3 regions of the Streptomyces sp. NPDC001889 genome follow, and region 2 is predicted to be linked to each of the others. Evidence: predicted binding sites of a transcription regulator. Region 2 holds the regulator's gene; each other region holds the start of a gene.
The links. Region 2 encodes HrcA, which represses chaperone genes, less so after heat shock. Its sites were predicted from a motif close to TTNGCACTCNGNNNNNCNGAGTGCNAA; they were not measured.

Region 1 (2,266 bases), on a different contig from region 2:
CCGAGGAAGCCTGGAGCAGCGCGACGCCACCACCGGCGACGATGCCCTCCTCGACGGCCGCCTTCGCGTTGCGGACGGCGTCCTCGATGCGGTGCTTGCGCTCCTTGAGCTCGACCTCGGTCGCGGCACCGGCCTTGATGACGGCCACGCCGCCGGCCAGCTTCGCCAGGCGCTCCTGGAGCTTCTCGCGGTCGTAGTCCGAGTCGGAGTTCTCGATCTCGGCGCGGATCTGGTTGACCCGCCCGGCGACCTGGTCGCTGTCACCGGCGCCGTCGACGATCGTGGTCTCGTCCTTGGTGATGACGACCTTGCGGGCGCGGCCCAGCAGGTCCAGGCCGGCGTTCTCGAGCTTGAGGCCGACCTCCTCGGAGATGACCGTGCCGCCCGTGAGGATGGCGATGTCGTTCAGCATGGCCTTGCGGCGGTCGCCGAAGCCCGGGGCCTTGACGGCGACGGACTTGAAGGTGCCGCGGATCTTGTTCACGACCAGCGTGGACAGGGCCTCGCCCTCGACGTCCTCGGCGATGATCAGCAGGGGCTTGCCCGACTGCATGACCTTCTCCAGCAGCGGAAGGAGGTCCTTCACGTTGCCGATCTTGGAGTTGACGATCAGGATGTACGGGTCGTCCAGGGACGCCTCCATACGCTCCATGTCGGTGGCGAAGTACGCCGAGATGTAGCCCTTGTCGAAGCGCATACCCTCGGTGAGCTCCAGCTCCAGACCGAAGGTCTGGGACTCCTCGACGGTGATGACGCCTTCCTTGCCGACCTTGTCCATCGCCTCGGCGATGAGCTCGCCGATCTGGGTGTCGGCGGCGGAGATGGAGGCGGTGGAGGCGATCTGCTCCTTGGTCTCCACGTCCTTGGCCTGCTCCAGGAGGGCACCGGAGACGGCCTCGACGGCCTTCTCGATGCCGCGCTTGAGGGCCATCGGGTTGGCGCCGGCCGCGACGTTGCGCAGGCCCTCGCGGACGAGCGCCTGGGCGAGAACGGTGGCGGTGGTCGTGCCGTCGCCGGCGACGTCGTCCGTCTTCTTGGCGACTTCCTTGACCAGCTCGGCGCCGATCTTCTCGTACGGGTCCTCGAGCTCGATCTCCTTGGCGATGGACACACCATCGTTGGTGATCGTGGGCGCGCCCCACTTCTTCTCAAGGACGACGTTGCGGCCCTTGGGGCCGAGGGTGACCTTGACGGCGTCGGCGAGCTGGTTCATACCGCGCTCAAGGCCGCGCCGCGCCTCCTCGTCGAACGCGATGATCTTTGCCATGTGAAGTGTCCTCCACGGACTGGTGGGAAGCTCTGGCCGGACCGCGCTGGCGCCCGCGACGGACGGTCCCCAGCCGTGTGGTTCTCTGCCCCACCCGGCGTGCGGACCTCACCGACCCGGTCCTTGTTCTGTCACTCTCACCAGGAGAGTGCTAACGCCAATGATTAGCACTCGCCCCCTCCGAGTGCAAGCGCCTCCGGGAGAACCGGGGGGAGCGAGGGCCCCGGGAGCCCGTCCCCGCGGGGCGGTGCGCGGGCGCGCGCCGCCCCGCCGCGCCGGGGCTCCGGGAGCGCCCGCGCGAGGGCGCCCGGGGGCTCCGCCGGCCTGCCGCGCCCGGACACACCTGTGGGGTCCGCACCCCGTTCCCGGGATGCGGACCCCACATGTGTGAGCGCGTCGGTGGCCGATCGCGTCGCAGGTGTCGCAGGTGTGGCGAGGAACGCGGGATCAGACCGCGAGCTTCACCATGTCCGCCTGCGGACCCTTCTGTCCCTGCGAGATTTCGAACTCGACTCGCTGCCCCTCCTCCAGGGTGCGGTAGCCGTCCATCTGGATCGCGCTGTAGTGGACGAAGACGTCCGCACCACCGTCGACCGCGATGAAGCCGTACCCCTTCTCCGCGTTGAACCACTTGACGGTGCCCTGAGCCATGCCTAACTCCCCTATTACTGGCCCTTGCGCAGGACCGCACCTCGCGGACCCGGGTCAGACCTCACCCGCCGTGTGCCTGCCCGTCCGGGACGGGTTGAGGACCCCACAGGTGTGCGCCGGAACGCGTCGACCGCGGCTGAATGTATCTGCCCAACTGCCCTCTGCAACAGGTCAATCGGACGAGAAATCCGGGCACGGGCCATCGGGTAATCAGCCTGAATTCATGAGATCCCGGGGCAAGTCGGGCCCGGCAAAGAGGACTTAGGGTTCAAATCAAGCGCACACATTGGCTGCTTCTTATCGCGCCCGGGCGCATTCTGATAGGCCGGTCGGCACCGTCGGCCGAGG
Region 2 (2,266 bases):
CGAAGCCCTGGCACTGGGGGCACGGCCGCGAGGTCATGACCTGGCCGAGGAAGGACCGGGTCACCTGCGAGACCTCACCGCGGCCCCGGCACATGTCACAGGTCTGCGCCGAGGTGCCCGGCGCCGCTCCCTCACCGCTGCAGGTCGTACAGACCGTGGCGGTGTCGACCTGGATCTCCTTCGTGGTGCCGAAGGCGGCCTCACTCAGATCGATCTCCAGGCGGATCATCGCGTCCTGGCCGCGCCGCGTCCGCGAGCGGGGCCCGCGCTGCGACGCCGTCCCGAAGAACGCGTCCATGATGTCCGAGAAGTTGCCGAAGCCACCGGCGCCGAAGCCTCCCGCGCCCGCGCCTCCGGCCTGCGACAGCGGATCGCCGCCGAGGTCGTAGACCTGCTTCTTCTGCGGGTCCGAGAGCACCTCGTAAGCGGCGTTGATCTCCTTGAACCGCTCCTGGGTCTTCGGATCGGGGTTGACATCCGGATGCAGCTCGCGGGCGAGCCGACGGAATGCCTTCTTGATCTCGTCCTGCGATGCGTCGCGGCGCACGCCGAGTACGGCGTAGTAGTCCGTGGCCACTTACGACTCCGCCAGGATCTGTCCGACGTAACGTGCCACTGCGCGTACCGCTCCCATCGTTCCGGGGTAGTCCATGCGGGTCGGTCCGACCACGCCGAGTTTGGCGACTGCCTCGTCGCCCGAACCGTAGCCGACGGCGACCACGGACGTTGAGTTGAGCCCTTCATGGGCGTTCTCATGACCGATGCGGACAGTCATGCCCATTCCGCCCGACTCCTTCGCCTCACCGAGCAGCTTGAGGAGCACCACATGCTCCTCCAGCGCCTCCAGCACCGGCCGGATGGTGAGCGGGAAGTCGTGTCCGAAGCGGGTGAGGTTGGCGGTGCCGCCGATCACCAGCCGCTCCTCGGTCTCCTCCACCAGCGTCTCCAGCAGAGTGGAGAGCACCGTGGAGACCACGCCCCGGTCCTCCGGGTCGAAGGACTCGGGAAGGTCCTGGACCAGCTGCGGCACATCGGCGAAACGGCGGCCGACGACCCGGCTGTTGAGCCGGGCCCGCAGATCGGCGAGCGGGACCTCCCCGAAGGGCGAGGGACAGTCGATCATGCGCTGCTCGACCCGTCCGGTGTCCGTGATCAGGACGAGCATCAGCCGCGCGGGCGCGAGGGAGAGCAGCTCGACATGGCGGACGGTGGAGCGGGTGAGCGAGGGGTACTGGACGACGGCGACCTGGCGGGTCAGCTGCGCCAGCAGCCGTACCGTGCGGCCGACGACGTCGTCGAGGTCGACGGCGCCGTCCAGAAAGCTCTGGATGGCGCGCCGCTCGGCCGACGACAGGGGCTTGACCCCGGCCAGCCGGTCCACGAAGAGCCGGTAGCCCTTGTCCGTGGGAATGCGTCCGGCGCTGGTGTGGGGCTGGGCGATGAAGCCCTCCTCCTCCAGCACGGCCATGTCGTTGCGGACCGTCGCCGGGGAGACCCCGAGGCGGTGGCGCTCCGTGAGCGCCTTGGAGCCGACGGGCTCCTCGGTGCCGACATAGTCCTGGACGATGGCGCGCAACACTTCGAGTCTGCGTTCGCTGAGCATCGCGCACACCTCCAGCGGTGTTCCCTCGGTGGTTCTTCGGTCGTCCACGGTCGTCTTCGGTCGTCTTCGGTCACTGCTCAGTCACTGACTGGCACTCATGAGGCACGAGTGCCAGCTCCGCCCCGAGCCAGTGTACGGCCGTGGGGTACGCCCCTAGCAAGGGCGACCGACCACGGTACCGCGCACTCGCGCTGGTCGTTGCCAGTAGCGTCGCGGTATGGACGTCAGTTGGGAAGAGCACGGGTGGGAGCGGTTGGACGGCCGGGTGGGCCGGCGCCGGCTCCCCGGATGGGACGCGACCGTCGGTCTGATCGCCGGCCCGGAGGGCGTACTGCTGTACGACACGGGCTCCACGGTGCGCGAGGGGGCGGAGATCCGGCTCCAGGCGCGGACGCTGCTGCCGGGCCGCCGCGTGACGCATGTCGCACTGAGCCATCCGCATTTCGACCATGTGATGGGCACCTCGGCCTTCGCGGGTGTGGAGGTGTACGGAGCCGGGGGCGTCGACACGCTCCTGCGGCGGGAGCGCGAGGTGCTGTGCGCGGACGCGGTACGCCATGGGGTCGCCCCGGACGCGGCGGCGGACGCGGCCGATCTGCTGGTGGTGCCGGGCCGGACGGTCGCCGGGGAGCTGGCGCTCGACCTGGGCGGCGGGCTGCGGGT
Region 3 (2,266 bases), on a different contig from region 2:
GTGATGACACCGTCCTTGCCGACCTTGTCCATGGCCTCGCCGACCAGCTCGCCGACCTGCTGGTCCTGCGCGGAGAGCGCGGCGACGGCGGCGATGTCGGCCTTGTCCTCGATGGGACGGGCGGTCGCGAGGAGCTCCTCGGACACGGCCTTGACGGCGGCGTCGATGCCCTTCTTCAGGGACGACGGGGAGGCGCCGGCGGCGACGTTGCGCAGGCCCTCGCGGACCAGCGCCTGGGCCAGCACGGTGGCGGTGGTGGTGCCGTCACCAGCGATGTCGTTGGTCTTGGTGGCCACCTCCTTCACCAGCTGGGCGCCGAGGTTCTCGTACGGGTCGTCGAGCTCGACCTCGCGGGCGATGGTGACGCCGTCATTGGTGATGGTGGGGGCGCCGAACTTCTTGTCGATGACGACATTGCGGCCCTTGGGGCCGATGGTCACCTTCACGGTGTCGGCAAGCTTGTTGACGCCGCGCTCGAGGGCGCGACGGGCGTCCTCGTCGAACTTCAGGATCTTCGCCATGGAGCGTTTCAGTCCTCTTCGTGTACGAACCGCGCCCCCAGCGCCCGGGATATGACTGTCAGCGGGGGCCAGGGGCGCGGTTCACAAAACAAACGGGGTACGGAGACTCCGGGGCGAGCCCCGGTAATCCGACCTACTTCTCGATGATCGCGAGTACGTCGCGGGCCGAGAGGACGAGGTACTCCTCGCCGTTGTACTTCACCTCGGTGCCGCCGTACTTGCTGTACAGAACGACGTCGCCGGTCTTGACGTCGAGCGGCAGGCGCTCACCGTTCTCGAAGCGACCCGGGCCGACCGCGAGGACGACGCCCTCCTGGGGCTTCTCCTTCGCGGTGTCCGGGATGACCAGGCCAGAGGCCGTGGTCTGCTCGGCGTCGAGCGGCTGGACCACAATGCGGTCCTCAAGCGGCTTGATGGCAACCTTGGAGCTGGTGGTCGTCACGGTCCGACCTCCCCCTTCGGAGATCTCGGGGTTCATCTGTCTGAGTGGCGACCAGGTCGATCCGTCGTCGCGGGTGCCGGATCTGCCCGTCGCTGTGCTGGCACTCTCCGGTGGGGAGTGCCAGACCCGAGACTATGACCGCGGTTAGCACTCGGTCAAGCGGAGTGCCAATCCCGTGCGTCGATCCCGGCCCCGGGGGCGCGCCGTGCGGCGAGCCCCCGGGCCGGACCGGACCCGCACCGTGCGGGTCTCCCCGGGCGCGGGGTCCGTCCTCAAACGCCGGACGGGCCGGGATTTGCCCAGCTCGGGTGCGGGGGCCGCGCTCAGACACCGGACGGGCGGGGATTCGCCCAGCTCCGGCACTCCCGGCACAGAGCAGTCCTCAGACGGCGGGACGGGCCGGGGCTCGGGCCGGCAGGGTCAGACGTAGTCCTCCAGGCGGGCCACCGCGTACCCCTTCTCCGTCACCGTCCTCATCACCTGGCGCACCATGTCCGCCATCGACCCCTCCCACTCATCCGTCCCCCTGAAGTGCGTCAGGATGATGTCCCCGGGATGCAGATCCCGATCCCACTCCCGCCACTCCATCCGGTCCGGGAACGCCTCCGCCGCCCACAGCGGCACCGCCTTCACCCCGCAGGCCCGGGCCGCGCGCAGGGTGTCCTGGTTGTAGTTGCCGTACGGCGGGCGGAAGAGCGGGGGGCGCGTGCCGTACAGCTTGGTGAGGTTGTCCTGCTGGCCGCAGATCTCCCGCTTCTGCGCGGCGTAGTCGAGGCCGGGCATGTAGCGGTGGTTGAGGGTGTGGTTGTGGAGCGAGACACCCAGGTCCCGCATCTCGCGGAAGTACCCGTAGTTGTCGTTGATCACATAGTCGCTGAGGAACGAGCTGTACGGGATCTGGAGCTCGGACATCATCCGCAGCAGCTCGGGGTCCTTCTCCCTGCCGTCGTCGATCGTCAGGAAGACCACCCGCTCGGTCACCGGCACGGTGGTGAAGACCGGCGGCAGATACTCGCCGCCCTCGACCTCGAACCCCTTGCGGGTGGTGATCTCGGGCTTGACGGCCGGCGGCGGGGGCGCCGTCAGCGGAGTGCGCTCCAGACCCCACTTCTGGGCGGCGGCGGCCCGGACGGCCTGGGCGCGCTTGCGGCTCTCGGCGCGTTCGGCGGGCGAGCCGCCCGGCCCGGCGGAGCCCGTCCGCTCGCCGGCCGACCGGCCGGGGGCGGCCCCCGCGCCCTCCCGGGGGCCGGGGGTCTCGGCCGCGCACGCCGAGCCGAGGAGGACGGCGAGCAGCGCCGCCGCC

Region 1: a site for HrcA is predicted at 1,396-1,422, ahead of groL (chaperonin GroEL). Genes of this name have one in related genera too.
Region 3: a site for HrcA is predicted at 1,108-1,134, ahead of groES (co-chaperone GroES). Genes of this name have one in related genera too.

What each region holds. Positions count from the first base shown of each region.
Region 1 is NZ_JBSFER010000020.1:172,392-174,657, reverse strand. Features, by position in the region: gene groL (chaperonin GroEL) at 1-1,267, opposite strand, end outside; gene ACWCRA_RS23955 (cold-shock protein) at 1,715-1,918, opposite strand.
Region 2 is NZ_JBSFER010000034.1:19,634-21,899, reverse strand. Features, by position in the region: gene dnaJ (molecular chaperone DnaJ) at 1-577, opposite strand, end outside; gene hrcA (heat-inducible transcriptional repressor HrcA) at 578-1,603, opposite strand; gene ACWCRA_RS31890 (MBL fold metallo-hydrolase) at 1,821-2,266, shown strand, end outside.
Region 3 is NZ_JBSFER010000003.1:64,300-66,565, reverse strand. Features, by position in the region: gene groL (chaperonin GroEL) at 1-521, opposite strand, end outside; gene groES (co-chaperone GroES) at 655-963, opposite strand; gene ACWCRA_RS03820 (polysaccharide deacetylase family protein) at 1,384-2,266, opposite strand, start outside.